2 linked regions of the Pontibacter liquoris genome follow. Each later gene encodes a partner of the first gene's protein in a complex. Links are inferred from orthologs where the notes say so. Each region holds a gene or a part of one and is shown on either strand. Other genes may lie near its edges. The genes, in order: dnaB and dnaG.

Region 1 (16,035 bases):
CGTGGCTGCCTCCAATTACAATGCGCTGCTTGTCGCGGCTCTGCTCGTATATAAATTCCGGGAAAGAGTAGATGGGCAGGCCAAGTTCCTGGGCGCGCTGCAGCTCGGGGTTATCCGGGCGGGCGTGCATCCCAAGTATAACGGCATCCAGTGTGGCATCCAGTTTTTCCGGGAACCAGCCTTCCTGCGCGGGCAGGATGCCGGCGGTGGCCAGCCTGCTTTTGGCAGGTTCAAATATCTCATCGTCCGAGCCGGTTACCTGCAGTCCTTTGTCGTGCAGGGCCAGCGCCAGGTTGTGCATAATGCTTCCACCAATGGCAATCAGGTGGATACGCTTAAATTCCTTCTTCTCCATAAACCAGGCAAAATGTTCTCAATCAGACAAAGTTAGAAGACCTTTTGAGAATTAAAATAGGCAAACCTTAATATGTGGATACTTTGTGGATATGTTGCTGGCAGCTGTGGATAGCCTGTTTAAAGCCTGCAGGATAATGTTAACAGGAGGGTGCGCAAGTTTTACGAACATTTTTAAGGCGCGGCATCTATAAGGATATATCTTTGTGCTTATGGAGGAGATGAAAATGAATGTGCGGCCCACGGGCAACCGGAACGGATGGCAGAAAAAAGCGCCCCTGGTTTCGGAGTTAGGCAAGAAGCCCCCACAGGCCCTTGACCTGGAAGAAGCCGTTCTGGGCGCGCTGATGCTGGAGAAAGATGCCTTAACAAACGTAATTGATATTCTGCGCCCGCAGAGCTTTTACAAGGAGGCGCACCAGCGTATTTTTAAAGCCATACTGGCGCTGTTCGATAAATCCGAGCCCATCGATATCCTGACCGTGACGCACGAGCTGCGCGAGCAGGGTGAGCTGGAGCTGGCTGGCGGCGCATATTACGTTACGCAGCTGACCACCCGCGTAAACTCAGCCGCCAACATCGAGTACCACGCTCGTATCATCACCGAAAACTCTATCAAACGCGACCTGATCTCTATTTCCTCGGAAGTACTTTCGAGCGCCTTTGAAGATACTACCGACGTTTTTGACCTGCTGGATAAGACCGAGGCCAAACTCTACGAAGTATCGGAATCCAACATCCGCAAGAACTTCGACGACATGCGCTCGCTCATGCACCAGGCCATTAAAGAACTGGAAGAAAAGCGCAAGCAGTCGGATGGTTTAACGGGGGTTCCGAGCGGGCTGGTAGCGCTGGACCGCGTTACGTCAGGCTGGCAGAAATCGGATTTGGTTATACTTGCCGCCCGCCCCGCCATGGGTAAAACGGCATTCGTGCTCTCATGTATGCGCAATGCTGCCGTGGATTTTGGCAAAGGCGTGGCGATTTTCTCGCTCGAGATGTCGTCGCTGCAGTTGGTAAACCGTCTTATTTCGTCCGAAGCAGAGCTGGACTCGGAAAAGATCAAAAAGGGCAGCCTGGAAGATTATGAGTGGGCACAGCTCAACCATAAGATCGCCAAACTAACCGAAGCGCCTATTTTTATCGATGACACCCCGGGCCTTTCTATCCGCGAGCTGCGTACCAAGTGCCGTCGCCTAAAAGCGCAGTACGACATCCAGATGATCATTATCGACTACCTGCAGTTGATGAGCGGCAACGCCGACGGCAAAGGAGGCGGTAACCGCGAGCAGGAAATCGCCTCGATCTCGCGGGCTATGAAAATGCTGGCCAAAGAATTGAATGTGCCGGTTATTGCACTCTCGCAGCTAAGCCGCGCCGTAGAAACGCGTGGGGGCGACAAGCGCCCGCAGCTATCTGACCTTCGTGAATCAGGTTCTATTGAGCAGGACGCCGATATGGTGTGTTTCCTCTATCGTCCGGAGTATTACGGCATCACCGAAGACGAGATGGGTAACCCGACCGCGGGCGTAGGAGAGGTGATCATTGCCAAGCACCGGAACGGTTCGCTTGAAAACGTGCAGTTGAAATTTATTGGCAAGTATACCAAATTTACCAACCTCGACCACGACTTCGGCGGCGATGCGATGGGCAGCTTTAATGCCTTGCCTAACAGCACGTTCGATGCCGAAACGCCGGGCTCTATCCGGCTGGGCAGCCGCATGAACGACGGCGGGAAAAGCGGAGGCGGGTTCCCGTCATCCAATTTTGATGAAGAACCGCCGTTCTAAGAGAAAGTTACTTAGCTTATTATACTGATCCCAAGCCAAAGGGATGAGAAGCCGCTGCGCCGTTTGTGCCAGCGGCTTTTCTTTTGAAATGGGTTTTGCTGTTGTTTTATACTTGCTGCTATACTTATTAGTGGCTGTACCTCCGCATCTTTATACTTTGGCTATACTTGCAAGCTTGAGTCTGATGTGGTGGTTTATACTTCCGGCTATACTTGTTAGCTAGCTGTATTCCTCAGTTTTATACTAGTCTTGTTTCATCTTTAGCTTTGGAGCGCTCCAAGCCCGCAAGGGCTCGTCCTTTGGCATCGCGCTGTGGCGTGAAGCTGCTCCTCGCTGGCGCTGCGGGCTGCCCTACGAGCACTGCAACACACCAAGGCGTTCAACCCAAGGACTGGGAAGCTTTCGATAGCGGCTGTTTATACTTGAGCATAAATATAAGCTTCAACTTTATCTGTATTGCATTTAGGTAGGGACAGGTCGCGACCTGTCCGCGCGATGGCAGCTGCTATAAAAGTATAGCTGAAGTATAAGTATGAACTTTCCCTCCTTCCCTCCCTATGTTGTCATCCTGAAAGGATCCTGGTGGATGGGAGGTTAAGCCTTTCCTACGCATGTATTCTGTTGCTACCCATCTGCCCAAAGTCCCCCTTTGAAGGGGGGTAGGGGATGTTCTTCTTCCTCCTAAACTAAGCTGCTTATACTTCGGTTCAAGTATAATCTTACTCTCCATACCTCTTTCTTTGAGTCATCCTGAAAGGATTTTTGTAGAAAGCAGATGAAGCTATTAATACCCCGCTTATGCTTTAAGCATAATAACTACTTGCTCCCCTCCTTAGTAAAGGAAGGGTAGAGTGGTTGGACCCTGCATTGCAGCACTTATTACATCCAGGCTGTTACTCTTGCCACACCACTTTCTCGTCCAGTGGGATCTGGCGTTTGCCATCGGACTGTGGTTTGTCGGAGTAGCCAAGGTATAAAATGCCCAGCACCACATCCTCTTCGCGGAGCTGTAACATGGTTTTCATGGCCGGATGATAGGCCATACCGCCAGAGCCCCAGTAGGAGGCGATACCCAGGGCGGTGGCGCCCAGCAGCAAATTCTGGATGGCACAGGAGGTAGCGGCAATCTCCTCCAGGGCCGGGATCTTAGGCAGGTTGCCGCGTTGCATGTAGGCTACCAGCACATGCGAGGCCTGATCGCCCATGTGCAGCAGCTTCTCATACTTACTTTCATGATACTGATCAGGCAGGGTTTCCTGCAGGTAAAGATCGGCGTGGGCCTCGCAGAAAACCTTCACTTTCGGGCCGGCATAAACGATAAACCGCCACGGTTCGGTGTGTCCGTGCGTCGGAGCCCAATCGGCCAAGGCCAGTAGCTGCCATACCTGCTCATCGGGGACACGCTGCCCGTTCATGGCGGCTGGCTTGGTGGTTCTGCGGTTGCGGATGATGTGCGCAATGTGCTGATAGTGATCTTCCATAAATAGGATAAAATAAACGTTACATAATTACCTTAAGTTAGTACGTGCAATGTATTTTGCAGTCGTTCGTTAAACACACCTAATTGGGCGCAAAGCGCCGGAGGCAGGTGCCTGCATCGGAAGCCCTGGTTGTAACAGAAACCCGCTTTGCGTACCTTTAAGCGTGTTCTTGAATTCAAAAGAAGTTGTGCTATCTCATACATGGACTATAACAAACTATTCCGCAATATCCCTGAAGCGATCGTCGTGCTATCGCCTGGGTATAAAATTCTGGATGCCAGTGACCGGTACCTGGCCGTGACCATGCGCACACGGGAGCAGATCGTGGGGCGACATTTTTTGTTGGAGGCTTTTCCGGACAAAGACCGCTCTTACGAAGACAACCCGGTGCGGCAGGTGCTCGACAAAACCTGCCGCACAAAGCAGACCGAATATCTGGAAGTGATTCGGTACGACCTGCCGAAACCGGCCGAAGAAGGCGGCGGCTACGACACCCGCTACTGGGAAGCGGCCCATACTCCTGTGCTGGATGAAGATGGAAATGTGAGCTACATCATCCAGCGCACCTCCGATGTAACCGAGCGGGAAGTGGCCAAGCTAGCCTTGACGCAAAGCGAGGAGAAATTCCGGTTTATGGCTGAAACCTTGCCCCAGCTGATCTTTACCACAGATCCGAAGGGTAACTATACGTACTTTAACCAGCGCTGGACCAGGTTCACAGGCTTGCCCGTAAAAGAGCTCCTCGGCTCAGACTGGAAGCAGCTGGTGCACCCCGAGGACTTGCCCCTTGTAGAACAAAAATGGACTGAAGCGCTGCAGCAGGAATCGGAATTGCAGGTGGAATATCGCCTGAAAGAGAATGACGGCAACTACCGCTGGTGCCTGTGCCGCGTACTGCCCATGACGAACGATGCCGGCCGGATACTGATGTGGGTGGGCAGCGTCACCGACATCCATCATACCCGCCAGATGGTACAGGAGCTGCTAACTGCCAACGAGCAGATGGCGCACCTGTCTGACCAGGTGCAGAGCGCCTACACCAAAGCTGAAAAAGAGCGGAAGACCCTGGAACGGCTGATTATGCAGGCGCCGGCCATTTTCTGTGTTTTGGAAGGGCCCCAGCATCGGTTTGAGCTTGTAAATGCCAAGTATCAGCAGCTTTTCCCGAACCGGCGACTGGTAGGCAAACCCGTTGCCGAGGCGCTGCCCGAAGTGGTGGAGCAGGGCTTTATACAGCTGCTGGATGAGGTGTATAACACCGGAAAGGATTTTGTAGCCGAAGAAGTACAGGTTAAAATCGACCGGCAGGACACCGGGCTGCTGGAGGATATTTATTTGACGTTTAGCTACCAGCCCATTTTTGAGGACGACAAAATAACAGGCATTCTGGTGTTTGCCAACGATGTAACCCGGCAGGTAAAGTATAAACAAAAGTTACAGGAGCTGGAGAGCGCCCATCATGACACAAGACAGGAGTAGGAGGGAGACACGCCAGGCATGAATATAGCTCAGGTTGACATTCAGCAACTGCGGATAAAACACATCCTGTACAAGTCTAAAGTACGGTCGGTGCTTTATGGCGGAGTATACGATGCGGCATTCTTTTCGCACTCGGGCCCGGTAGATACCTGGTTCAGCACGATCGGGCGGGTGCGCTATAGCCAGGAGCCAGAGATGGACGCCCTCCTGAAAGTGCACCAGGAGCTGGACATTACCGTGAACCAGCTCTTCGGTTTGTATAAAGGAGGCAAAATAGAGGAGGCGCACGAACAGCTTAAAAGTGTGGAAAAGAGCTCCACACACTTTCTCTCGCTGCTGCAGCAGCTGGAAGCACGGCTGAAGGTGCTGGCATAAAAAAGCCTGTTTAACGAAGCGTTAAACAGGCTTTTTTATGCTTTAGATGGAAGTGCCGAGCTTATTTCAGCTTCAGGTCGGTGAGGATCTGCGCTACCTTGCGGCTTAATTGCTGCTCGGTGGCGTCATAGTCGGCGGCAGAGGCCAGCGGCTCGTTTACGCTGATATAGAACTTGATCTTGGGCTCCGTGCCCGACGGGCGTGCCGAGATCTTGCTACCATCTTCGGTCAGGTATTGCAGCACGTTCGAGCTTTCCAGGTCCAGTTTGTTCTCCTGGCTGCTGAGCACCAGTTTGCGCGTGCTGAACTTATAGTCGCTGATCTCCACTACCCGGGAGCCGGCAACGGTCTGCGGCGGGTTGCTGCGCATATCGGCCATCATCTGCTGAATTTCTTCCGCGCCGCGCTGTCCTTTTTTAGTGAACGATACCAGCTCCTCTTTGTAGAAGCCATACTTGGTATACATCTCCACCATCATCTCGAACAGGCTCTGGCCATTGTCTTTGGCAACGGCCGCCATCTCCGCAATCAGGGCGCAGGCCGAGATCGCATCTTTGTCGCGCACAAAATCGCCGATCATGTAGCCGTAGCTTTCTTCGCCGCCGCCAATGTATACTTCCTTGCCTTCCAGGGCGCGGATCTTCTCGGCAATGTACTTAAAGCCGGTCAGGGTTTCGTACATGGTTACATTATAGCTATCGGCAATCTTTTTGATCAGATCGGTGGTTACGATGGTTTTCACCACGAACTCTTTGCCAGTCAGTTTGCCCGCTTTTTGCCAGGCCTGTAGCAGGTAATTGATAAGCAGCGCGCCGGTTTGGTTGCCGTTCAGCAGCACAAACTCGCCTTTCAGGTTGCGCACTGCAATACCCACGCGGTCCGAATCCGGGTCAGTGGCCAGTACCAGGTCGGCATCAATTTCTTTGGCTTTGTTCAGGGCCAGCGTCATGGCTTCCTTTTCCTCCGGGTTCGGGTACACCACGGTCGGGAAGTTGCCGTTGGGCACCGCCTGCTCTTCTACCACGTGCACGTTGGTAAAGCCAAAACGTTGCAGCACTTCAGGTACCAGCGTGATGCCGGTGCCGTGCAGCGGCGTGAATACGATCTTCAGGTCGTGCTGGCGTTTAATAGCTTCCTGCGAAATGGACAGGCGCAGCACTTCTTGGATATAAGCCTCGTCCAGTTCCCTGCCAATCATCTGGATGTTAGCGGGGTTGGGCTCAAACTTAACTTCATCCACCGAGTGGATCTTGTTTACTTCGGCAATGATGTTCTTGTCGTGCGGTGCGGTTACCTGCGCGCCATCGTTCCAGTATACTTTATAGCCGTTGTACTCTTTGGGGTTGTGCGAGGCGGTTACCACCACACCGCTTTTGCAGCCCAGGTGGCGGATGGCAAACGAAAGCTCGGGGGTTGGGCGCAGCGCCTCGAAAAGGTATACTTTAATGCCGTTGGCCGAGAAGATATCGGCGGCAATGCGGGCAAACACGTCGGAGTTGTTGCGGCTGTCGTGGGCGATGGCCACGCTGATCGGCTCGTTAGGGAAGTTGTGCTTGAGGTAATTGCAAAGACCTTGGGTAGCCATACCCAAGGTATAACGGTTCATGCGGTTGCTGCCCGCCCCCATAATGCCACGCAGGCCCCCGGTGCCGAACTCCAGGTCGCGGTAAAAAGCATCCGACAGCGCTTCGTTCTCGTTGCGCTCCAGCATGCCGTTAATTTCATCTTTGGTGGCCTGGTCGTAGTTACCGGTAAGCCACGCGTCAATTTTCTGGCGTATAGTTGTTTCGATCATAGTCTTACTGTTGGTGTTGTAATTATAATATTAAATCTGCTACAAGGTTGATCTTCGTCTCAACCCCAACGTCTTTTTTTTATATCATCCTGAAAGGATCTTTTGAGCAAAAAGGAAAGGCTTAACCTCCTTGCTCCCAAGTTTCTTAACAGAATGACAAGAAATTTAAATCTCTAAATTTTAAAGAAAACCTCTTGCTATTGAAAGGGCAGGTTGAAAACAAGCGATACCTCCTATCCTACAAAAAATCACACCAGCGCTTGTTGTACTGACGCACATCCGGAAGCGCTGGTGTGAAATTATACTTCGAAATAAAGCAATCCAAGCCATTTTTACACGGCCTATACTTTGTTCCGGGCTTAAAGGTTTCCGCGCAGCGCCTGCTCGCGCTCGATGGCCTCGAACAGGGCTTTGAAATTACCTTTGCCAAACGAGCGGGCTCCTTTGCGCTGGATGATCTCAAAGAAAACGGTCGGGCGGTCTTCCACCGGCTTGGTGAAGATCTGCAGCAGGTAGCCTTCGTCGTCGCGGTCTACCAGCAGGTTCAGGTCTCTCAAATCCTGCATGTCTTCGTCGATGTGGCCGACGCGCTCCAGTAGATCCTGGTAATAGGTTTCGGGCACGCGCAGGAACTCCACGCCCCGGCGGCGCAGCTCACTTACCGTGTGCAGGATATTATCGGTGGCAACCGCAATGTGCTGTACGCCGGCGCCGCGGTAAAACTCCAGGTACTCATCTATCTGCGATTTCTTTTTGCCGGCTGCCGGTTCATTTATCGGGAATTTGATGTAGCCGTTGCCGTTCGATACCACTTTCGACATCAGGGCGGTATACTCGGTGCTGATATCGTTATCATCGAATGTGAGGAGCAGTTTGAAGCCCATTACATCTTCATAGAACTTCACCCACTCGTTCATGCGGCCCAGCTCCACGTTGCCCACACAGTGGTCTACATACTTGAGGCCCACCGGTTCTGCGGCCACCCCGGACGAACGTGGCTCGTAGCCGGGCATAAACACGCCGTTATAGTTTTTGCGCTCCACAAACGTATGGATGGTGTCGCCATAAGTATGGATAGAAGCCAATTTCACTTCGCCATGCGCATCGGTTAATGTCCGTGGCTCGCTAGCTGGTTTGGCGCCGCGGGCTACCGTACCACGGAACGCTTCTTCGGCGTCATCCACCCAAAGGGCCAGTACTTTTACCCCATCGCCGTGCAGGTGCACATGTTGTGCAATGTCAGAATCCGGGTAAATAGCGGTTGTCAGCACCAGGCGTATTTTTTCCTGCTGCACGACATAAGAAGCGCGGTCGCGCACGCCGGTTTCAGGGCCGGCATAGGCCACCAGTTTAAAGCCGAAAGCGGTCTGGTAAAAGTGCGCCGCCTGCTTGGCATTTCCCACATAAAACTCGATGTGATCGGTGCCGTTGAGGGGCAGAATATCTGTTGCCATAGTATGATTCGGGGTTATAATAGGAATAACGTAAAAATACAGCTTTTCGTGGTAGAATAAAATCTTGGGTGCCGGATAACAAATTATCAAAGCCAATGCTTGCAATTACTACGGCATGTTGGCAACTTTGTAAAAAAACAGACACCACATGAACGCAAAAGACCTGAATAACGCCATTGTTGCCATACTGGAAAAGAAGCAGGAGTTGAACGCATTAGATTACAACGATGCGCGTTATGACGACATGGAGGAGGAGTTGCACGACCTGGAAGACGACTTTAACGAAGAATACGGCGAGTACCTGGAAGACGTGCTGGAAGATGTGCACGGCAAGCTGAAGTCGGATGCCGATATCCTGCTGCCTACCGCTTACCTGGCCAGCTCGCTGGACGGTACCGAGCGCGACGACGATGAGAAAGAAGGCGTATGGGTAGAGTCGGATTCGTTTCCGGGCGTAGAAATGCGTTTGGTGCTGGTTGCTAATCCGCCGCGCATGCTGCTGATCCTGGCTGACCAGGAGCGCGTGCTCTGGACTGCCGAGTAAATTTATACTTACGGGCAGCTGCAGGGTATACATGTATGGTATACTTGTCCTGAAGTTCGTCGCCCTGAAATTAGAAGCAATAAAACGAGGCCTGTTCCGTGAGGAGCAGGCCTCGTTTTATTTTGGTGGAAGGGGAAGTGTCTTAGAACTTTTGCAACACCGGTAAAACGCTTATGCGTTGATAATCAGGTTGTTTTTTGCTCTTTTTGTTTGTAGCAGGCCGGCCTATCATGCTGGGCAGCACTTATAAGCGCCATACTTCAGAGCGCAAACACATAGCTTAACTGCTCCACGCAGTAACCGGTCATAACCTGAAAAGCTCCTAAAGTATACAGCCAGGCGCCATTGCACGTATACAACTCACGTCTATATACAACGTGGACCAATATGAGCAATACCAATACCAGGGCCGTTACCGGAGCAGGATTACTCGTTGCGCTGGGTATTATTTATGGTGATATCGGGACCTCCCCGCTTTACGTGATGAAGGCCATTGTAGGCAACAGGCCAATTAGCCAGGTGCTGGTGTATGGAGGCATTTCATGTGTTTTCTGGACGCTTACGCTGCAGACTACCGTAAAGTATGTCATCTTAACCCTGCAAGCCGACAACAACGGGGAAGGGGGCATTTTCTCGCTGTATACCCTGATCCGGCGGCGGGCTACCTGGCTGGTGATCCCGGCCATGATCGGCGGCGCCGCTTTGCTGGCTGACGGCATCATTACGCCTCCTATTTCGGTGGCTTCTGCTATAGAAGGCTTGCGTATTCTTTATCCCCATCTGCCAACCGTGCCCATCGTGATAGCCATCATTACGGGTATTTTCCTGTTGCAAAGCTTTGGCACCCAGGTGGTGGGTAAAATATTCGGGCCGGTTATGTTGTTGTGGTTCAGTATGCTGGGCATTTTGGGAGCCGCCTCCATCCTGTACCACCCGGCTGTCCTGCATGCTTTAAACCCCATGTTTGCTTACGAGCTGCTGGTAAACTACCCGGGCGGCTTCTGGCTATTAGGGGCTGTATTTCTGTGCACCACCGGAGCCGAAGCCTTGTACTCCGACCTGGGGCATTGCGGCAGGCCCAACATTCGGGTTAGCTGGATATTTGTGAAAACCTGTTTGCTGCTGAATTATTTTGGGCAGGGCGCCTGGCTAATGCAGCAGGAGGGAGAACGCGTGCAAACCAACCCCTTTTATGGGCTGATGCCCGGCTGGTTCCTGCTGATCGGGATCAGCATTGCTACCGTGGCCGCCATCATTGCCAGCCAGGCGCTTATCAGCGGGTCTTTCACCCTGATCAGCGAGGCAACGCGACTGAATCTCTGGCCCAAGGTCAAAATTATGTTCCCTACCAACCTGCAGGGGCAGCTCTTTGTACCAAGTATAAACAGGCTCTTATGGATCGGCTGTGTGGGCATCGTGCTACACTTCCGGGAGTCGGCTAACATGGAAGCGGCATATGGCCTGGCTATTACGCTGGCCATGATCTCAACTACCATTCTGTTAAGTTACTTCCTCTATGCCAGAGTGAAAGTGGCGGGCATTGCGATCATGGTCTTTTGCTTTTATTTGCTGCTGGAAGGCTCGTTTCTCTTTGCCAACCTCGAAAAGTTTCCGCACGGTGGCTGGGTTTCGCTCCTGATGGCTAGCCTTTTGCTCAGTGTGATGTATGTCTGGATCAAAGCCTTCGATATTAAGCGCCGGCTAACCGAAGATGTCCGCTTAAAAAAGTACCTGCCCGCCCTCAAGGAGCTAAGCACAGATAAATCGGTGCCCAAGTATGCCACCCACCTGATCTACATGACAAGTGCGCAGCATCCACGGGAAATAGAAAGCAAGATCATGTATTCTATATTTCAGAAGAGGCCGAAGCGGGCTGATATTTACTGGTTTTTGCATGTCAACACCACCGACAGCCCTTATACCATGGAATACAAGGTCCGGATCATCGAACCTGCCGACGTGGTGCGCATTGATTTTATGCTGGGCTTCCGGGTAGAACAGCGCATTAACCTGTTTTTCCGCAAAGTGGTCGAGGAACTTGTACGCCAGGGCGAAGTAGATATTACCAGCCGCTACGAATCGCTCAGCCGGCATAATGTAATTGGTGATTTCCGGTTTGTCGTGCTCGAGAAATTCCTTTCCTACGAAAATGACCTACCTTTTAAAGAGCAGCGCATCATGGAGATGTATTATTTCATAAAGCAATTCTTACCCTCCGAAACCGAATGGTTCGGGCTGGACACCAGCGATGTGACCGTGGAGAAAGTACCCATCATTATCAGACCTGTCGATCTGCCGGAGCTTAAACGCATCAAGTAGCTTAAAAACAGCCACCCGAGGCTGTGCAAAAGGGCTTTCTGATCATTAGTCCTGGCTTATAGCAAAGTATAGCGAGCTAGTTGTTAAACTCACAAAAATGCCATAACACCCCGGATGGGTCATTCATAAAGAACTCTTTACCCCAATCCTGAAGCTTGATTTCTGTAAACCGTACGCCTTTGTATTGCTGCTGCAAATTTTTTCCCTGCAGTTCTGCCGCGCATTTTGCAATGTCGTCTACTTCCAACGACACCATCGAATTATTTACCCACTCTTCCACATAATAGTCCTGCAAATAAAAGCTTAGCGTTTCAGATACCTTAAACAGGCTCATCTTGTCATTAAGTATAACTTCCTCAAAGGCAAGGGCGCGGTAGAATTCCCGTGATTCCTGGTAATCTTTTGCGCCCACAAACGGGCGAAGTGCTTTTGGCTGGTAGGTCATAGTTTTTTAGTTAGCTGATTTAAATGAGAAAAGTTGAGAGTGCGCTGTGTAAAAGATGTGATATATTATGTTCAGTATAAAACGAGAAGGAGAGTGAAATAAATGGCTTCAAGTCTCCAACTGGGCTAAAAAGAAAAAAGGCCTTCTACAAACTGTAAAAGACCTTTTCGTCGGAGTGGCGGGATTCGAACCCACGACCTCCAGCACCCCATGCTGGCGCGATACCAGGCTACGCTACACCCCGGGTAAGTATAACATCCAAGGAATCAGTTCTTCACAAGGCGTTCATACTTTAAGCGTTCACAAATGTACATATTTCGGAATATTTTACCAATCATTTGAAAATTTTGGTAAGCCCAAAAATCTTATTTTATCTGAATAAATCGAAGATTTCGGGCGAAGCGCAATTGCGGCAGGCAGCAGTTATCCTGGTTTAAAAACCGCCGCATTGGGAGGAATAAAAAGCGCCCTTTTACAAGAGTTGTAAAAGGGCGCTTTGCGTAATAGCCCCGCATACTTGCGGATAGCTTAAAAGCAGCTTTTCAGCAACGGGTTAATTCCATCCACCACCCAAGGCCCGGTAAATAGTAACCCGGGCGCTCATCTGCTGCATTTTGGTTTCGATCAACTCAAACTTCGATTCCAGAGCATCGCGCTGGGTCAGGAGCACCTCCATATAGTCGGCCCTGGCCGAACGGAAAAGGTCGTTTGAGATCGAAATTGATTGGGTAAGTGCCTCCACCTGCCGGGCTTTTAAGTCGTAGCTTTTCGCCAGGTTCTGGTTCCTGGCGAGCTGATTGGCCACCTCGATGTACGCATTCAGCACGGCGCGTTCGTAGTTGTAAACTGCCTGTATCTGCTTTGCGTTGGCGCTGAAGTACGTTGCCTTAATGGCATTCCGGTTGATGAGCGGGGCAGTTAAGTCCCCAGCCAGCGAGTATAGCAACGACTCGGGCGACTTGATCAGGTAAGACGGGTTAAATGCCTGGAAGCCGATGCCTGCCGTGATGCCAATGGACGGATAAAACCGCGCTTTAGCTACTTTTACATCCAGCCTGGCCGCAGCCAGATCCAGTTCAGCCTGTTTGATGTCGGGGCGGTTCTGCAACAGTTGCGCCGGTATGCCGGCCTGCATGCGTTCGGGCACCATGTCGATCAAAGGCTGTGTGCTGCGCTGGATAGGTTGCGGGTAGCGGCCCAGCAGGAAGTTGAGCCTGTTCTCCGTTTCAGTGATCTTTTGCGCGATCTCATACTGCAGGCTCTGCGTGCTGAGCAGCTCCGCCTCAAACTTGCGCACAGCCAGCTCCGTTACCTTGGCAGCCTGCTTCTGCAGCTTTACGGTTTCCAGGGCGTTGGTCTGAATGCCGATGTTCTGCTGCACAATAGCCAGTTGGTTGTCGAGGGCCAGTAATTCATAGTAGGAGTTGGCGATCTCAGACACCAGGTTGGTCACCATAAAGTTTTTCCCCTCTACCGACGACAGGTACCGGGCCACCGCTGCTTTATTTGCATTGTGCAGCTTGTTCCAGATATCCACCTCCCACGTAGCATAGGCGCCCACCAGGAAATCGGGGAGGGGCTCGGGCATTTCTTTATCCCGGTCTATGTTGGTGTTCGCCTCCATGGCGCCAATGTTGGTATACCGGGCCACCTTATCTACGCCGGCTGCCCCGCGCACGCCCACCGCGGGCAGGTACTCACCTTTCGTGGCCCTTACTTCGTTTTTAGCAACCTCGATTTCCTGCAAGGTGATGTTCAGCTCCTGGTTGTGCTGCAGGGCCGTATCGATCAGGGCACTCAGGTAAGGATCAGTAAAATACTGTTTCCACTGCACCTGTGCGGTATTGGTGGTATCCTGCGAGTTGTTGTAACTCGCAGGAACCGGTGTGTTTACTGTTTTCTCAACGACAGCGGGCGTTTTACAAGCCGAGAAAGTTAGCGCAGCAAACGCAACTCCAAGGCTTTGGTATACTAGTTTTTTATACATGATTTTCATTTTCTTCGATCAGGACATTTCTTTGAATGTGAGGAAAACTCTCACTGGCATAGTCGTAATCTTCTGTGAGCGGGGTTTCATGCTCGTCCCTGATCAGGTGACGGCCGTCGGCCATTTTAGCGAATATGTAGTATAAACCCGGGATGATCACGACGCCAAAAATGGTACCGAACAACATCCCGCCCAGGGCAGAAGCGCCAATGGTGCGGTTCCCGATTGCGCCTGCGCCGGTGGCCACGATCAGCGGGGTCAGGCCGGCCACAAACGCAAACGAGGTCATCAGGATCGGGCGGAAGCGCACTTTGGCACCTTCAATGGCGGCTTCCAGTATCGTATAGCCCTGCAGGCGCTTCTGCACGGCAAACTCCACGATCAGTACGGCGTTTTTACCTAACAAGCCCACCAGCATGATCATACCTACCTGCGCATAAATGTTGTTCTCCAGCCCCATCAGCTTCAGCAGCAAAAACGAACCAAAGATCCCGACCGGCAACGAGAGCACCACCGCAAACGGGATGATAAAGCTCTCGTACTGGGCTGCCAGCACGAAGTAGACGAACAACAGTACAACGATGAACACATAAAGCGACTCATTTCCACGGGTGGATTCATCGTAAGAAAGACCTTCCCACGCAATATCATACCCTCTGGGCAGGGTCTTGGCGGCAACTTCCTGTACGGCATGGATGGCATCTGCAGTAGTATAGCCTTTGGCCGGAAGGCCTTGGATCGCGGCGGAGTTGTAGAGGTTAAAGCGGGTAACTTCGTTTGGTCCCTGCGTTTTCTTCAGCTTCATAAAGGCCGAGTAAGGCACCATTTCTCCCTGGTCATTCTTCACATACAGGTTTAAGATATCCGATGGCAGCCTTCTGAATTTAGGGTCGGACTGCACGTATACTTTAAAGAACTGGTTAAACTTGATAAAACCTTGCTCATAGGTGCTGCCGATCAGGATGTTCAGGTTTTCCATGGCCTTGCTGATCGTCACTCCTTTTTGCATGGCCAGATTGTTGTCGATCTCCAGTTCATACTGCGGGTAATTGGCGGCAAAGAAGGTAAACAAACCGGTGAGCTCCTTGCGTTTGGCCAGGTTGGCCATGAACTCTTTGTTGATCTTATCGAACTCATGGTAGTCTGTATCCGAGTTTTTATCCAGCAAACGCATCGAGAAACCACCCGAAGAACCGAAGCCCGGAATGGCCGGCGGCTCAAAGAACTCGACCACGGCACCCAGCCCTTTTGATTTCTCTTCCAGCTCTTCCATGATCTCTTTCACGGTATGCTTGCGGTCAGACCAGCTTTTCAGGTTGATCAGACAGGTACCGGCATTCGATCCGCGCCCTTCGGTCATGATCTCGTAACCGGCCAGCGACGACACCGATTCCACACCTTCAATTTTCTGGCAGATCTGCTGCAGCTTCTGCGATACCTGGTTGGTGGTTTCCAGCGTTGAGCCCGGAGGCGTTTGCACAATGGCGTAAATCGTACCCTGGTCTTCGTTCGGAATAAAGCCTGCCGGCAAAATTTTGTTCTCAAAGAAGATACCGACACCAAAGGCCAGCAGGATGCCCCACGTAAGTGTTCTTCTGCTTACAATTGCGCGTAGCAACCAAACATATCGGCCGGTCAGTTTTTCGAACCCGTTGTTAAAACCATCCAGCGCTTTTGTTAATGGGTTTTTCTTCTTCGGCTTCCCATGGTTATTCTTCAACAGCATGGCGCACAGCACCGGGGTCAGCGTCAGGGCGATCACAGCCGAAATCACGATAGAGCTGGCCATGGTAATAGAGAACTGGCGGTAGAAAATACCCACCGGTCCAGACATAAATAAAAGCGGGATGAATACCGCCGTCATTACCAGCGTGATAGCGATAATGGCGCCCCCGATCTCACGCAGTACTTCAATCGTTGCCCGGTAAGGGGAGAGGTTTGTTTCCTCCATCTTGGCGTGCACCGCCTCCACCACCACAATGGCATTATCCACCACAATACCAATGGCCAGT
Region 2 (16,050 bases), 240 kb from region 1 along the record:
GCACATCGCCCGGGTGCCCCTGCCCACTGCCGACCCGATTGCCGGAAAGGATGGGCCCCTTCTAAAACAGTGGCAGCGCCCGTAGAAGAGGCCCTACCATTGCTGATTCAACTATCCTTATCCGCTGGTGCCGGTATGGGGACAGGGATATCCTCGGGAGATATCCAGTTCAAATACAAATGGGGACTAAGAAGTCCCCATCAGGCAACTTCCGGACTAGGAAGCCCGGAAGAGCGGGGAGCAGGTCTTTTGTCCTTTGTCTAAAATCTTACGTCTAAAATCTAACGTCTTAATACATCGCCGGCTGGTCCTTCTTGGGCAGGGAGGCACGGATAAAGTCGCGGATATCGTCGGTACCGGTTTTCAGGTCTTCGCGACGCAGGTACATCATGTGGCCGCTGCGGTAGCCTTTCCAGCTCAGGCGGTCTTTCAGCTTGCCGCTCGGGTCGAGTTGCCACATGCTATACTTGGCATTAAAGTAATCGCAGGCGCCATCGTAGTAGCCAGACTGGATCATGACGTGCAGGTAAGGGTTTTCGGCCATGGCTTGGCGCAGGTTTTCGCCGGCATGGTTATTCTCGTTGTTCCAGGGATGCACGGAGCCGAACATGTTATACTTCACATCGGTTTTATACTTGAGCTCGTCGCGTAGATACAGGTTAATGGCCGGCGTAAAAGCGTGCAGCCAGGCGGTGAGCTCGGCATTGAAGTCGGGCCGTTCGCCGGCATCTTCGCGGTCAATGCCTTTGTAGCGCGAGTCGAGGCGACCCACCGTAAAGCCCTGGTCGCGCAGCAGATCTTTCCAGAAAAAGTTAGTGGGCACCACCAGGTTGTGCTGCAGGATAGCCTGCTCCGACAGGCCGGAGTAGCGGGCCATTTTGGCGGCTATGGCTTTTCTCTGCGCTTCGTCCAGAAAACCGCCCCGGCTGATGGCCGGGATCAGCTCATTGATGGTAAATTCCTCTACTTCGGGCAGCATGGCTGTGAGGTCTTTCTGCTGCAGATCCGGGGGCAGTTGCTTGTGGTACCAGGCCGTGGCAGCAAAGTATGGCAGGCGTAGGGCAGCATCAACAGGGCCGCTCCTCTCGATGCCCAGTTCCGTAGGTGATACCAGGATCACGCCGTTCAAATACATCCACTGCGACTCCTGCAGCTCCAGCGCCAGCCCAGACACACGCGTGGTGCCGTAACTCTCGCCGATTAGGTATTTGGGGGAAGCCCAGCGCCCTTTGCGCGTGACGAAGGTGTTGATCCACTCGGCCAGATAAGTGATATCAGCATTCACGCCAAAGAACTTCGCCTTCATTTTATCTTTGTCCACGCCGGCCGCCATGCGCGAGTAGCCTGTGTTTACCGGGTTCACAAATACGATGTCGGCCATGTCGAGCAGCGCATAAGGGTTTTCCCTGATGCCGTAAGGTTGCACGGGGTACCCTTCGTCGTTGATATTGAGTAGGCGCGGACCTGTATAGGCAATGTGCATCCACACCGAAGCAGAGCCGGGGCCGCCGTTAAAAGAGATGATGAGCGGGCGGGCGGCACGGTCTTTTACATCCGAGCGCTCATAATAAGTATAAAACAGCCCCGCAATGGGCTTGCCGTCTTCGTCCCACACCGGCTGCGTGCCGGCTGTAGCGGTATAAGGCACGCGTTTGCCGTTGATGGTTACGTCGTGTTTGGTCGTCACCATAGAGTCCAGGGTGATCGCACGTTTCTGGGCCATTCCGGGCAGAACGAGCAGCGCCAGTAGTATAGCCAGTGTAATTAGCTTCCTCATTTTAAATATTTTGTTGGCTTTAAAGCACCTGATACGCCTTCGGAATAACGCATCCGGCAAGTATGCTCACAAGATATAAAAATAGAGAAGACTACCGAAATCCGTTTTCTTGCTGCCCTTATGCAAGCATGCAGAAGTCGGGCGCAACCCCAAAGTATAGGGGGAAGCTTCCGATGCGCGGTTGGGCAACAGCCAACCACGTTTCTGCTGATCAAAAAGCCTCTTAGAACAACTGCTGCAGCTCGCTGAATCTTGCGATCCGGGGCACCTGCTGCGTTACTTCGCCAAACCCGTAAGCGGCAAAAATAAAGGGCACGTTCGCGCCTACGCTGGCTTCGTAATCGCCTTTTGTATCGCCAATGTATACAGCGTTGGTAAAGTTGTTTCTTCGGATTACCTCGCGGATGTTGTCGGCCTTGGCCAGTTTAGAAGTGCCGTAGCAGGCATGGTCGGTAAAGTAGGCGTGCAGTTTGCTGTGCTGCAGGAAAGCCTCGATGTAGCCGCTCTGGCAATTGCTCACGATGGCCAGTTTATACTTGCCCTGTAGGTAAGCCAGGGTTTCTTCCAGGCCGTCGTACAACCTGCCGCCGGCGCTGCTGAGGTGCTGCAGCTCCTGGGCGGCACAGGTCTCCTGCAGCTCCGTTTTATACTTATCCGGCACGTTGGGGAAAAGCTTTTCGAAAATAGCATCATACGGCATCCCCGCCAACGACTGCACATCCTTTTGCGTCACCGAGCGGTCTATAAAATCATACTTCTTCAGCGCTTCCTGCCAGGCATCGGCCACGGTTTGGGTAGCATCCCAAAGGGTGCCATCCAGGTCAAAAATAAGGGTACCGGTATTGTTGAACATAGGTGTCATCCGTTAAAAAAGAGCAGCCCGGGTTAGGGGCTGCCAAAGTATAGCTAAAATAAAAGCAGCAATTATTTGCCGCACAAAGGTACGGATTTAGCCCCGGCGGAAGGTATCAATTTTCAGGTTCTAGAGAAATTCAGGACTTTCACATTTGCTCCACCAGTTCCCGCAGCTTTTGCGCGTCCTGCACAGCGGCGCCGGTAATGGTGTTGTTAAAATATACCCATACTTCCTTTCCGTCCAGCAGCCAGTCGTAGATCATGAAGGCGTAGCGCTCCAATTGCTCGTCGGAGTAGGACGAGCTATACATGCGCTCATCGCCGTGCAGGCGCAGGTAAACGGTGTCGGTAGTGGTGGTTTCGAGCTTTGGAAACCGCTTGCCGGCGCTGGAGATCACCCACGAAATATCATGCTCCTGCAACAGCTCCTGGGCCTGCTCGGTAAACCACGACTTGTGACGGGCTTCCAGGGCAAAGATCGTCTCAGGGTATTTTTCGCGCAACATCGTTACAAAGGGCGCCACCACACCAAAGTCGAAATGCAGGCTACCGGGAAGCTGCACCAGCACCGGCCCCAGCCGCTCGCCCATGGCCAGAAACCGGCCCATAAACTTATCGAGCGGCTCTTCGGCATCCACCAGGCGTCGTTTGTGCGTGATCTCCTGGTTTAGCTTGGCGGCAAACCGAAAGGACGGCGGCGTAAGGCTAAGCCATTTCTCAATGGTCTTCACCATCGTGAAATGATAAAAGCTGCTGTTGAGCTCGGTGGTGTTGAACCGGGTGGCGTAATACGGCAGGAAGTCGGCCGATTTCATGTCTTCGGGGTAGAGGATGCCCTGCCAGCGGTAACTCCAGCCGGAGGTGCCAATATATAGTTTTTCTGTTGATGCCATAGAAAGCCATACGTAAGGCGCTGTTGCATGGCGTTATTTTCCGGGCGGTGGCGTTTCATTCTCATCAGGCTGCCTCACCAATACATGCAAACAGTTACAGCACGCACATACTTGCTGCAACCTGATAAGCAAGGATTTATACTTGCTCGTGGCCGGAAGAGGCGCCGAAATTCAGTTATTGGGCAGCATACGTTTCGAGTTCATTTTTTAATTATCGATGATACCGCGGGCGGATAGTTGGATGCCTTCACTTACTTTCCTATATTCCGGTAATGCAATAGAAAAAAGCCAGACACCAGTACTGAAAACCTATACGCTTGGCAGCAATACTCGACATTAACAACCTTAGTAAACGCTACGGCGCCATACAGGCGGTGCAGCAGCTATCGGTGCAGGTAGCGCAGGGCAGCATTTACGGACTGCTCGGGCCTAACGGCAGCGGAAAAACCACTACCCTGAGTATGGTGCTGGATGTGATCCGGCCGGATGCGGGCAGTTTCAGCTGGTTTGGCCAGCCGGTTAGCCGCAGCACCAAGCGCCGCGTGGGCGCCCTGCTCGAAACGCCAAACTTTTACCCTTACCTCACGGCCCATCGCAACCTGGAGGTGGCTGCCAGCATCAAAGGCGCCGATCCTAAAAAGATCGGGCACGCGCTGCACCTGGTGGGGCTCGACCATCGCAGGCATACGACTTTTAAAGGCTTTTCGCTTGGCATGAAACAACGGCTTGCCCTGGCCGCTGCCCTGCTCAACGACCCGGAAGTGCTGGTGCTGGATGAACCCACCAACGGCCTGGACCCGGAAGGTATCGCCGAGGTGCGCCAGCTCATACTGCGCATCGCCTCCGAGGGCAAGACGATCATACTTGCCAGTCACCTGCTGGACGAGGTGGAGAAAGTATGTACCCATGTGGCCGTGCTGCAGGGAGGTGTGCTGAAGGCCGAAGGTCCCGTGGGTACGATCCTATCCGCCAAAGACAGTGTGGTGATCAGCACCGACAGCCGCGAGCAGGCGCTGGCGCTTTTGCCGCAAATGCCGTGCGTGGCCGCTTTTCATCCGGAAAAAGAAAACCTGGTGCTCACCCTGCAGGAAGGCTGCACGAGCGCTGATGTGAACAAGGCCATGTTTGAGGCAGGCATCGTGCTCTCGCAGGTAGTGGTGCGGCGCAAAAGCCTGGAAACCCAGTTTCTGGAAATCGTTAAAACACAATCTTGATGAACTTACTTCGCATCGAATTTCAGAAAATATTCCCTTACCGCACGGCCTGGGTCATCCTGGCGATCTATGCGGTGCTGCTGGTACTGGTGATGTATGCCATGAGCAATATTACGATTAACGGCAGTGCGCTGGGCAGTGATGTGTACCAGTTTCCGGCTATCTGGCAACGGCTGGCGTATGTGGCCAGCTATTTTAATCTGCTGCTCGGCATTCTGATCATTGTGCTGGTCACCGACGAGTATAGTTACCGTACGTTTCGCCAGCAGGTCATCGATGGCATGTCAAGGGCGGAGCTGGTGGTGGCAAAGTTTTATGTGATCCTGGCTGTAAGTATGGCCGCCACCCTGTTCCTGTTTTTGATGGGTTTATACTTTGGCATGGTGTACAGCACCGATAAAAGCGTTGCCGCCATCTTCGGGCAGGTAGACAGCCTCTCTTACTACTTTGTGCAGGCAGTGGGCTATATGACGCTGGCCCTGCTCAGCGCCTTTTTAATCAAGCGCAGCGGCCTTGCCATCATTGCCTTTATCGCGTATGCGCAGATCGTGGAGCCCATCCTCAATTTTCAACTTTCCGATAGTATGGATAAATTCATGCCCATGAAAGTATGGAAGAGCCTGACGCCCATGCCGGGGCAGGAACTGATGGACCAGCTCACCACACCGACGGAATTGCTCCTGCCGCAGTGGGCGGTCTTGCCGGCGATCGGGTATATCGACCTGTTTTTGTTTCTGGCGTACTATACGTTGAAACTACGGGATCTGTAGCTTACTCGAGCGAGTTGAAGTAGTTGACAATGGCGACCACTTCCATGGGGTTTTCGTAGCTCAACTTGTTCTGCTTCACAAAGGATTTTACGAGCGACGACTTCTTTCCAAAAAGCTTTCCGAGGTCTTTGCGCACATTGCGTAACGTGATAATTGTGCCATCGGGGAGCAGGGCATAGTATAATTCGGTTACCTGCTCGGCCCACTCCGAATTGGAAGGCGCATAATAAGCGGAGTTGTAGTATCGGTAGCCGCCCGTATTGGCCAGATCGCGTGCCGTATACGTCTCGCGCATGATCAGGGTGATATACCCATCATTGAGCTGTTCAAAAAAAGTGGGCTTCCTGAAATTGGAGTAGTTGTGGCCCTGGTCCCAGGCGTAGGTCCGGAATACATGATGGTTACCGCCCGGTAGCTCGTTGGCAATAAAGTACTGCACGTTAACCGGAGAAAAAGCGCTGACCGTGCCATCCTTGTGCTGCACGTTGATCACATCCTGGTTGCGGTAAAACATTAAGGGGCCGCTAACGGTATCGCCGGAAGTGAGCACAACCTCACCGCTGGGCCATACTTGTATGTCAATGGCAGAGCGGTTCTGGGCCCGGCTGTAACCCCACGTTAAGCCCGACCAAACCATAAACACCGCTATTATTAGTCTTCTTAACGTGGTTGCCTTCATACACCTTTCCTTTTATAGTTGCGAGCACATGCTCACAGCTGCTACATCCTACAAAACAGGCACTTACAATTTTTTACCACCAGTTAAAAAGGAATGTTTCCTATATTTAAGATAAATTTTTAATGTTAAAACAAAAGTCCTGCCCTTGATCGGAACAGATCAAGGGCAGGACTTTTCCTAAGAAACTCCGGTCAGTTTATTTATTCACCGTCACGGTTTTAAGAATTTCGTGTCCCAGTTTATCACGCTTGGTGGTCAGGTATTTCTGGTTGTGTTCGTTCGGCTTCATCTCTATCGGCACGCGCTCCACCACTTCCAGGCCATAGCCCATTAAGCCGGACCTTTTCTTTGGATTGTTGGAAATGAGCCGCATTTTCTGCACCCCTAAGTCGCGCAGGATCTGGGCACCAACCCCGTAATCCCGCTCATCCATTTTAAAGCCAAGCTCTAGGTTTGCTTCTACCGTATCCAGGCCCTGCTCCTGCAACTTGTAGGCTCTCAGTTTGTTGATCAGGCCAATGCCGCGCCCTTCCTGGTTCATGTATACGATCACGCCTTTGCCTTCCTTATCTACCATGCGCATGGCCTCGTGCAGCTGCGGCCCGCAGTCGCAACGGCAGGAGCCAAAAATATCGCCGGTTACACACGACGAGTGCACGCGTACCAGAATAGGCTCACCTTCCTCCCAGGTGCCTTTTACCAGCGCCAGGTGCTTGGCCCCGTTGCTCCGTTGGGTAAACGCATACAGGTCGAAAGTGCCGAAATCAGTGGGCAGCTGCACCACGATCTCGCGGTCTATCAGGCTCTCATTTTTCAGCCGGTAGGCGATCAGGTCTTTAATGGAAATGAGTTTGAGGTCGAAACGCTCGGCCACCTTTATCAGGTCGGGCAGGCGGGCCATAGAGCCATCCTCGTTCATGATCTCTACCAGCACCCCGGCCGGTGCCAATCCTGCCAAATGGGCCAGGTCTACGGCCGCTTCGGTGTGGCCGGCGCGACGCAGCACGCCTTCTTTCTTGGCTTTAAGCGGAAAAATGTGGCCCGGCTTGCCCAGGTCATGCGGATCGGTATTCGGATCTACGAGCGCCTGGATTGTTTTTGCCCGGTCAGAAGCGGAGATGCCCGTGGTACAGCCATGGCCTATCAGGTCAACGGACACGGTGAAGGGCGTGGCGTGCAGGGCGGTGTTGCGGCCCACCATCAGTTCCAGGCCCAGTTCATCACAACGCTCTTCGGTAAGCGGCGTGCAGATCAGGCCACGGCCGTGCGTTGCCATAAAGTTTACAATTTCAGGCGTAATCTTCTCGGCTGCGCATACAAAGTCGCCTTCGTTCTCACGGTCATCGTCATCCACCACAATTACTACCTTGCCCTGGCGTATATCTTCTATTGCTGCGGCTATGGTATCGAGAGGCCTTAATGCCTGTGACGTATTAGTTTCCATACAACTATTTTATTTGGCCTTCTGCGGCGCTTCTGAGCGGCAACAGGCTTTGGTTATTATCTAATGCTAAAGCAGCACAAAAATAAGCGTTTTATGCCGCAATCCTGATTTTATTTGAATAACACTTAAAGTACAGATTTAGTTGAAGAAGGGGTGATATTTGAAATTTTGATTTGGAGTCCGGCTACCGTATTTATGGATTGAATTTCTTACCGTTCTCTTGGCTGCCTTGTAGCTGGCTGGGCACAAGCGGGCGCTTGCGCCAGAAAGGACTGATCCGGAACTGCTGGCTCCTGGTTTAAAGTATGAGCCTTCTGAAAAGGAAAGCCCGGAGAGAGGTAAATCGTTACTTATTTACCACAATGCCCAGCATATCGCCGAGCTGGCTGTGCAGTGTTTTTAACATGATGATGCTATTGAGCTGCCGGTCCTGCTCCTGCGGATCTGTTACGAGGCGGAGCTTTTCGATTTCGCTTTTCAGGAGCAGTTCCACGTTGCGCCATTTCAGGCGGAGCACGGCACGCTCTGCGCCGTAAGGCAACAGGTCCGTTTCGCGGGGCACAAAAATATGGTGCGTTTCCCAGTTGTGACTCAGCTCATGCGGGTCTGAAAGCAGGTTGGTTGCTTCGGTGCGTATTTCCTGATCGGGATAATTGATAAAATCTTCGGCTGTAGGCAACACGCCGGCAGACAGCTTTTCTTTTACCAGCTCCAGCAGGCGGGCATAGAGCGGTGTCCGGAACGCCACATCCTCCAGCTGCTCCGACATATACTGGCAGGTGGTCATGCCTTCTTCCAGCACCCGGTCCGGGTAGTTGAGCAGCATACGTACGATCTCGCGCTCATAGCGCTTCAGCACATCTACATCCGAATCCTGCTTTTCCGGCGCAACAGGCTCATGCGGCGCTTCAGCAGGTTCATAGTTGTTGCCTGTTTTTGGTTGTTGCCGGTCCTGCAGCTGCATTTTATTATACTCCGAGATGAGGATCTGCTCGTCGATATCAAAAATGAGGCTGCAGCTGCGGAAAAAGATGGTGCGTTTAATAGCATCCGGCACTTTGGCAATGGAGCCTACAATTTCACGCACGGCCTCGGCTTTCTTTACCGGGTTGCCCTTCGACTCCTCGGCATACAGGCTGGTTTTAAACGAGATAAAGTCCTGCGCCTTCTCCTTTATGTAAGCTTTAAAGGCCGTATCGCCTACTTTCTGGATATAGGAATCCGGGTCCTCGCCTTCCGGAAAGGTCACCACATCTACGTTCAGGCCGTTTTCCAGGATCAGGTCGATGCCGCGCAACGAGGCTTTTATACCCGCCGCATCGCCATCGTAGAGCACTGTGATATTCTGGGTATAGCGCGAGATGAGCTTTATCTGGCCTTCGGTAAGGGAAGTACCCGAGGAGGACACTACGTTTTCAATGCCGCCCTGGTGCAGCGAGAGCACGTCGAGGTAGCCTTCCACCATTAAGCACATGTCCTGCATCCGGATGGCCTGCTTGGCCTGGAACAAGCCGTAGAGCACATTGCTTTTGTGGTAGATATCCGACTCGGGCGAGTTGAGGTACTTGGGGCTTTTCTTGTCGTTGGGTTTGAGCGTGCGGGCGCCAAAGCCTACCACGCGCCCCGAAATATTATGGATGGGGAACATCACGCGCCCCCGGAAACGGTCGTAGCGTTTGCCGTCTTCGCGCGCAATGGTGAGGCCTGTGGCTTCGAGGTATTTTTGCTGAAAACCGGCTTTCAGGGCAGCATCGGTCAGGTCCGACCATTCATCCAGGGTATAGCCCAGCTCAAATTTGCGGATGGTGTTGCCGCTCAGACCGCGCTGCTTCAGGTAGCTCTGCCCGATCCCACCCTGTTCGTGCTCGTGGAGGCGCTGCTGAAAGTGCTTGCTGGCAAACTCCGAAACAATGAACAGGCTGTCGCGCTCGCTCTGCTCACGCGCAAACTCTGGGTGCTGCTCTTCCTCGGGCACCTCGATGCCATACTTCTTGGCCAGGTACTTGATGGCTTCCGGAAAGCTGGTGCCTTCCACATCCATGATAAACTGCACCGAGTTGCCCGCCTTGCCGCAACCAAAGCACTTGTAAATGCCCTTCGCCGGCGAAACTGAGAAAGAGGGTGATTTTTCGTGGTGGAACGGGCAGCAGGCCCACATGTTCTGCCCCTTTTTCTTGAGCGATACAAAATCACCCACTACCTCCACAATATCGGCTTGGGCAATAACCTGGTCAACGGTTTCTTTGGGTATCAGAGACATGGGCAGAAAATACTAGCGGATGACAAAGATAGCATTTATAGCGGTTTGTTGGATGCTGGTTTTAAGTTGTTCGTTGTTGGTTCGAGCGCTTAGGGCTAGCAATGCCTAAACTAGCGCTTTTATCCCAACTTCCCTCCTTCGGCTCTTATCTATCTCGTTTATACTACAAGGTCACTGCTTGCCTGGAAAAACTTCACCCACATTTCTTTCATCATGATAGAACGTGCTTACACTTCAAACCAATAGATAATTCATACTTTATACTTGAAACTGATGCGGTTTTCATACTTCGCAGCTGTTAAAGTATACACGAACTGCTTCATAACCTGCCGGCATTTCTCCCACCAAAAAACACCGGACCTTATACTTACGGCCGCTGCATTTTCTTACCCGAACCGGCTGATGCGGATTAATCTGCAAAGAGCAAAACTTATACTTTGTATTGGTTGTTGCTCTCTTAAGGCTTTGCATGCGAATAGACTTTTTTGTTTGTATCTTTGCTGTGCATTTCTTTAGCATTCACACTATGGCTATTACAAAAGAAGATATACTCAAAGCCCTCAGCTATGTGGAGGAGCCGGATCTTGGCAAAGACCTGGTGACCCTGAACATGGTGGAGGACGTGCAGGTGAACGGAAAGGACATCAGCTTTACCGTTATCCTGACCACGCCTGCCTGCCCACTCAAAGACCTGATCCGCAAAGCCTGCATCACGGCCATCCATACCATGGTGGACAAAGACGCTGAGGTTACGGTAAACATGACCTCGCGCGTGACCTCCGGCCGCGGTGATACCTCGGAAGTACTGAACGGCGTGAAAAACATTATTGCAGTGGCCTCCGGCAAAGGCGGCGTCGGCAAATCAACGGTTACCACCAACCTGGCTATCGCCCTGGCCCAGTCCGGCGCGCGTGTCGGACTGATAGATGCCGATATTTCCGGTCCTTCTATCCCTACGATGTTTGGCACCGAGCAGGAGCGCCCCCGTATGATCCAGGGTGACCACGGCAAGAACTATATTTTACCGGTCGAGAAGTATGGCGTCAAGATGATGTCGATCGGCTTTCTGACACCCGCCGACGGCGCTGTTATCTGGCGTGGCCCGATGGCCAGCTCTGCGCTGCGCCAGTTTATTTCGGATGTGGATTGGGGCGAGCTGGATTACCTGCTGCTGGACCTGCCACCAGGCACCTCCGACATTCACCTGACTATGGTGCAGGCACTGCCGGTAACAGGCGCTGTAATTGTGACCACGCCCCAGAAAGTAGCCCTAACCGATGCTATGAAAGGCCTGCAGATGTTCCGTCAGCCACAGATCAATGTGCCGGTGCTGGGTGTGGTAGAGAATATGGCTTACTTTACACCTGCCGAGCTTCCGGAGAATAAATATTATATCTTTGGCGAAGGCGGAGGCAAAGCCCTGGCCGAGAAGTATGAAGTGGCATTGCTGGGCCAGGTGCCCCTGGTGCAGGGCATCCGCGAAAGCGGCGATGCCGGAACGCCTGTGGTGCTGCAGAACGATTCTCCGGCCTCTGGTGTTTTCAAAGAGTTGGCACAAGCTGTGGCACAACAAGTGTCTGTTCGAAATGCCTCGCTTGCGCAAACCAAACCTGTAGAAATTAAAAGTTAATAAAATGGGAGTAGTAAACATAGATGAGGACTTTTTACTCCGCATAGAAAGCGCCCTCGACCAGATCAGGCCTTACCTGGAAGCTGACGGTGGCAACGTAAAAGTGCTGGAAGTAACCGATGAGATGGTGCTGAAGCTGGAGCTTCTGGGCGCCTGTGGCTCCTGCCCGATGTCTACCATGACGCTGAAAGCGGGCGTAGAGCAGTCGGTGCTCAAAGCAGTGCCGGAGATACGGGCGGTGGAGGCGATCAACGTAGCTCCTTTATCTATCTAAGCTATCACGTATACTTGCTGAAAGCGGGTATAGCGGGCAGAGGCCGGCTATACCCGCTTTTGTTTTCTGGTAACCCTATTGCAAGTATAACTGGTGCACGGGGGGCCTGCAGCCAGGCATGATAAACAGCCCTGCTTCCCTGTTTCCCTTCTGAGCCAAAAAAGCTATATTTGTTTATTCACCCCAAAGGCTTCTTCCTATGTTAAAAGCAAACGACCCCTCCCTCCACTCCTGGATAGAAATAGCAGCAGACAGCGACTTCCCGATTCAGAACCTGCCTTATGGGATCTTCCGGACGGATACGCGCGACCCGCGGGTGGGTGTGGCAATAGGAGAGTATATCCTGGATCTGTGCGTGGTGGGCCAGCAAAACATGTTCGAACTCATCGATCTGGACCCGAACGTGTTTCACCGCCGCTACCTGAACGACTTTATGGCCTTGGGAAAGCCAATATGGCGGGCGGTTCGCAACCGGGTTTCCGACCTGCTGCGCAACGACAACGAAGAGATCAGCGGCGACAGCAACCTGATCCGGCAGTGCCTAGTAAAGCAAAGCGAGGCCGAAATGCTGCTGCCGGTAAAAATACCCAACTACACCGATTTTTATAGCAGCGAGGCCCATGCTACCAACGTAGGCGCCATGTTCCGGGATCCAGCCAATGCGCTGCTGCCTAACTGGAAACATATGCCTGTCGGTTACCATGGGCGGGCCTCCTCTATTGTTGTTTCGGGTACCAGCCTGTACAGGCCGAAAGGACAATTGAAAGTGGCAGATGCCGATGCTCCGGTTTTTGGACCAAGCAAGATGCTGGATTTTGAACTGGAAGTAGCTTTTATAACCGGAAAAGAAACCCAGTTAGGGCAAAGCATCTCCCCTGCCGAAGCGGAAGATTATATTTTCGGGCTGGTACTTTTTAACGACTGGTCGGCCCGGGATATCCAGACCTGGGAATATGTGCCGCTTGGCCCGTTCCTGGCCAAAAGCTTTGGCTCGGCTATTTCGCCCTGGGTGGTAACGCTGGATGCACTGGCACCTTTTAAAGTGAAAGGCCCCGAGCAGGACCCCAAACCCCTTCCCTACCTGGATTCTCCCGGCCACCACCATTATGACATTAACCTGGAAGTGCTGCTGCAGCCAAAAGGAAGTATGGCAACCAGCATTTGCCGCTCTAACTATAAACACCTCTACTGGAATATCAGCCAACAGCTGGCGCACCAAAGTAGCAATGGCTGCAACATCCAAATCGGCGACCTGTATGCTTCCGGCACCATCAGCGGCCCGGAGAAAGATTCATACGGGTCGATGCTGGAGCTAACCTGGCGCGGCACGCAGCCCATTACGCTCTCAGACGGCACCCAGCGCCAGTTCATTAACGACTTTGATACCGTGATCATGCGCGGCTACGGAGAGCGCCACGGCATCCGGATTGGCTTTGGCCAGGTAAGCACCGAAATACTGCCGGCTGGTTAGTTTAATTAGGTTAGCTGCTTCTTTCAAACAAAAAGCCCGGATGAGCAAAATTGCTCATCCGGGCTTTTTGTTTTATCCGATCTCTTTAAGCGCTTCTGATTGCCTTACGAATAGGTCTAGCTGCTTACAAACTATCTAATGTAAATACCACTCTGATAGTTTGAAGTATAATTTTGAAATCAAGAGAATGAGAGGCGTTTTTCACATAAAACAAGTCATACTCAAGCTTCTGAAGGCTTTGCTCCGGCGTAGCCGTAGGATAGTTAACCTGCGCCCAACCCGTTACACCTGGACGGATGGAATGTCGAAGATTATAATAAGGCGCATCTTCGATCAGCTTCTGCACAATATCTTCTTTCTCTGGTCTTGGCCCGATCAGGCTCATGTGGCCGCATAAAATATTGAAAAGCTGTGGTAACTCGTCTATTTTAGTTTTCCGAAGCACATATCCAACAGGCGTTATTCTGGCATCATTCTTTATAGTATGGCTATTGTTTTCCTTTTCTGGCGAATGATACATAGTGCGCAGCTTGAATATCTTAAACGTACGCCCCTTCATCCCTACCCTTTTCTGAACGAAAAAAGCAGGACCTCTTGATGTACATTTTATCGCTAACACAGCTAAAAGCACCAGCATTAAGGCAAATGGCGCAATCATGAGGCTAACCAGGATATCAATGATACGCTTCTGAAGTATAAACATGCTTCTGGAGCTCACAAAGAACATATCGCTGTTGATAAGCCACGACTTAAAGTGGGCCAGCGGAATACGCTTTGAAAAATTCTCGTGAAAGGAAGCAAGGTTATAGACAGAAATCTGGTTAACCCGCAAGTTGTTAATATGCTTTAGCTGCGATTTGTCTAACGATACAGTAGAACTAGGATCCAGTAACACAACATCATATTTGTTTGAGTTAAGTGTTGCAGCAAGATCCTTTTGGCTGGTACCGTCCCAAAATTCAACCGAATAGAAGTCAGACAGACCAGGTTCTTTTACAAACTCTGCCGCCATATCTCCCGGATGAACGATTAGACACTTTTTAAGCTTAACGTTATATTCTTTGAACACTTTGAGTGTGCTTCGATTAAGAAGGGCTTTGGTAGGTAGAGATATTTGCATACCCATAGTATTGAGGATTATATTAATATAATTAAAATTGTATTTGACAGATTATTTTAACACAAATAAACCGAAGGCTAAAAGAAGATTAAAACAGAGTAACTGTATATACGCCGAAGGCATGTTTGTGTATAGCTAACTGTAAAATTTAATTTATTAAAGAGTTAGAGTTATTGATAAACCAACGGGCTTCTTTAGTGAATGGTTACTAGAAATGAGTAAATCATTTTTTTAAGCTTTTTAATTTAGCTATATATTCCATTAAGGCTTTCCTGTTCACTACTTTTTTAAGAAAACAAACCGCAGGTTATTACTAGTATTCTTTACCATTTGTTTTGTTCTAATGCATAATTATTTTATTTTTAACAGCCTAAACACAACGCCCCATTCTCCTTTCTTTTTCAAAAAGGTTAACGCATTTTGCACGACTATTGGTATTGTAAAGTATAAGCTATTTGAACGTACCACCATCCGGCAATTTTCTTTTTTAACGCCAAATACCTTATACTAAGGACATAACAACCAGGTACAGGAGATTAAATCTTGTTGAAAATTTACAAGGGATAGGGAGCTTACTTGCCTGCAGCTTTTAGCTGGACCATATTGTTTGGGATAAATAACAGGATACCCTCACCACACATAAAAGTCAAGAAAGGAGCTCAGTAGCTTAAAAGAATTCTTATAGGAGCGATGCACCCCTACATGAAAGGATAAAGACAATCCCGGTCTTAAATACCTGTCACTGCCTGGATTATTGCTTAGCGGCATGCACGTCTTCCAGGATGTGCAGCATTTTATCTGCTAAATAATCCTTATCAAAAAACCGGGTAGCCACATCCAGCGCTTTGGCACCCATGTGCTGAATCCTGTCCGGGTTATCTTTCATCCAGATCAACGTTTTTGCCAGCTCTTCCGGGTCATTTGGGTTAAGGGTAAAACCGACGTTGTGCTCGTTTAAAAAATCCTTCATCCACCCCTGTGTGTTCTGAATGACCGGAACACCTGCTGCCAACGATTCAAAAAACTTATTAGGCGATGAAGTATCCAGCACGGGAGTACCTTTTAGCGGCACCAAAGACACGAGCGCTTTCTGAACATAGCCTACCAACTTATCTTTAGGCATTAAGCCAAGCCGGATAAAATTGGTAACACCTTCTTTTTTTGCTTTTTCCTCCAGTTCCTCTCGCTGCTGCCCTTCTCCTATCATAAGAATGGCAATATCAGATCGGCCCAGCTTTCGAAGCTCCTTTGCTGCCTCGTAGAGCCAGTAGGAGTTGTTCACCATGCCAATGTTGCCGGTATAAATAGCATAGTTGTAAGGTTCGACAACACTGTTCGGAAACGGCGCCGGAGTGGAGAAAAGCGGGATGTTAGCAGCATTTGTTACGTCATCGACGTTACGGATACCGAACCTGCGCTTTATATCCTGCGTCATACCTGGCGACAGAGTAATAATGTAAGAAGAAGCTTTGTAACACTGTTTCTCAAACCAGTAACTTAACTTCTTCATCAGCGGGTTATTGATTATGCCTAATTCAATAGCTCCCTCCGGCCAAAGATCGCGCGTTTCAAACACCAGCTTCCGCCCCCGCAGGTAGCGGGCAACCAGCCCCGGTATGCCTACTGTTATTGGCCCTGACGAGGCAATAACCACATCGGCCTT

The links.
Region 2: the proteins of dnaB (region 1) and dnaG are in contact, whole or in part, in a crystal structure (PDB 2R6A), measured with the Geobacillus stearothermophilus proteins. The link is inferred for Pontibacter liquoris from one-to-one orthologs. Residues at the interface, in WP_033016901.1 of Geobacillus stearothermophilus: Ser13, Glu15, Ala16, Gln18, Glu91, Leu92, Asp94, Ala95, Val96, Pro97, Thr98, Ala99, Ala100, Asn101, Tyr104, Tyr105, Ile108; in WP_049624496.1 of Geobacillus stearothermophilus: Lys456, Leu457, Leu458, Pro459, Ala460, Asn463, Ala464, Leu467, Leu535, Leu536, Ile537, Ala538, Gln544, Glu545, Asp548, Tyr549, His552.

The regions. Positions count from the first base shown.
Region 1 is NZ_JALEBG010000001.1:958,144-974,178, forward strand. Bases 1-2,855 are described here. They hold dnaB (replicative DNA helicase), read left to right. Parts: upstream 1-566; coding sequence 567-2,144; downstream 2,145-2,855. Other genes in these bases: LWL52_RS03885 (UDP-N-acetylmuramate--L-alanine ligase), read right to left, coding at 1-355. Outside these bases: LWL52_RS03895 (nitroreductase family protein), read right to left, coding at 3,038-3,625; LWL52_RS03900 (PAS domain-containing protein), read left to right, coding at 3,827-5,104; LWL52_RS03905 (histidine kinase), read left to right, coding at 5,123-5,479; LWL52_RS03910 (phospho-sugar mutase), read right to left, coding at 5,541-7,274; hppD (4-hydroxyphenylpyruvate dioxygenase), read right to left, coding at 7,634-8,728; LWL52_RS03920 (hypothetical protein), read left to right, coding at 8,877-9,272; LWL52_RS03925 (KUP/HAK/KT family potassium transporter), read left to right, coding at 9,660-11,591; LWL52_RS03930 (VOC family protein), read right to left, coding at 11,668-12,036; LWL52_RS03940 (TolC family protein), read right to left, coding at 12,590-14,023; LWL52_RS03945 (efflux RND transporter permease subunit), read right to left, coding at 14,016-16,035. UniProt on the Escherichia coli protein: The main replicative DNA helicase, it participates in initiation and elongation during chromosome replication. Travels ahead of the DNA replisome, separating dsDNA into templates for DNA synthesis.
Region 2 is NZ_JALEBG010000001.1:717,319-733,368, reverse strand. The notes cover bases 7,436-10,305. They hold dnaG (DNA primase), read right to left. Parts: upstream 9,893-10,305; coding sequence 7,979-9,892; downstream 7,436-7,978. Other genes in these bases: LWL52_RS02955 (bifunctional 3,4-dihydroxy-2-butanone-4-phosphate synthase/GTP cyclohydrolase II), read right to left, coding at 7,436-7,632. Also shown: LWL52_RS02990 (cupin), read left to right, coding at 1-85; LWL52_RS02985 (S10 family peptidase), read right to left, coding at 290-1,777; LWL52_RS02980 (HAD family hydrolase), read right to left, coding at 2,001-2,630; LWL52_RS02975 (DUF72 domain-containing protein), read right to left, coding at 2,779-3,525; LWL52_RS02970 (ABC transporter ATP-binding protein), read left to right, coding at 3,843-4,739; LWL52_RS02965 (ABC transporter permease), read left to right, coding at 4,739-5,509; LWL52_RS02960 (hypothetical protein), read right to left, coding at 5,511-6,188; more of LWL52_RS02955, read right to left, coding at 6,385-7,435; LWL52_RS02945 (Mrp/NBP35 family ATP-binding protein), read left to right, coding at 10,419-11,522; LWL52_RS02940 (NifU family protein), read left to right, coding at 11,527-11,796; fahA (fumarylacetoacetase), read left to right, coding at 11,996-13,267; LWL52_RS02930 (sugar transferase), read right to left, coding at 13,392-14,393; LWL52_RS02925 (glycosyltransferase family 4 protein), read right to left, coding at 15,139-16,050. UniProt on the Escherichia coli protein: RNA polymerase that catalyzes the synthesis of short RNA molecules used as primers for DNA polymerase during DNA replication.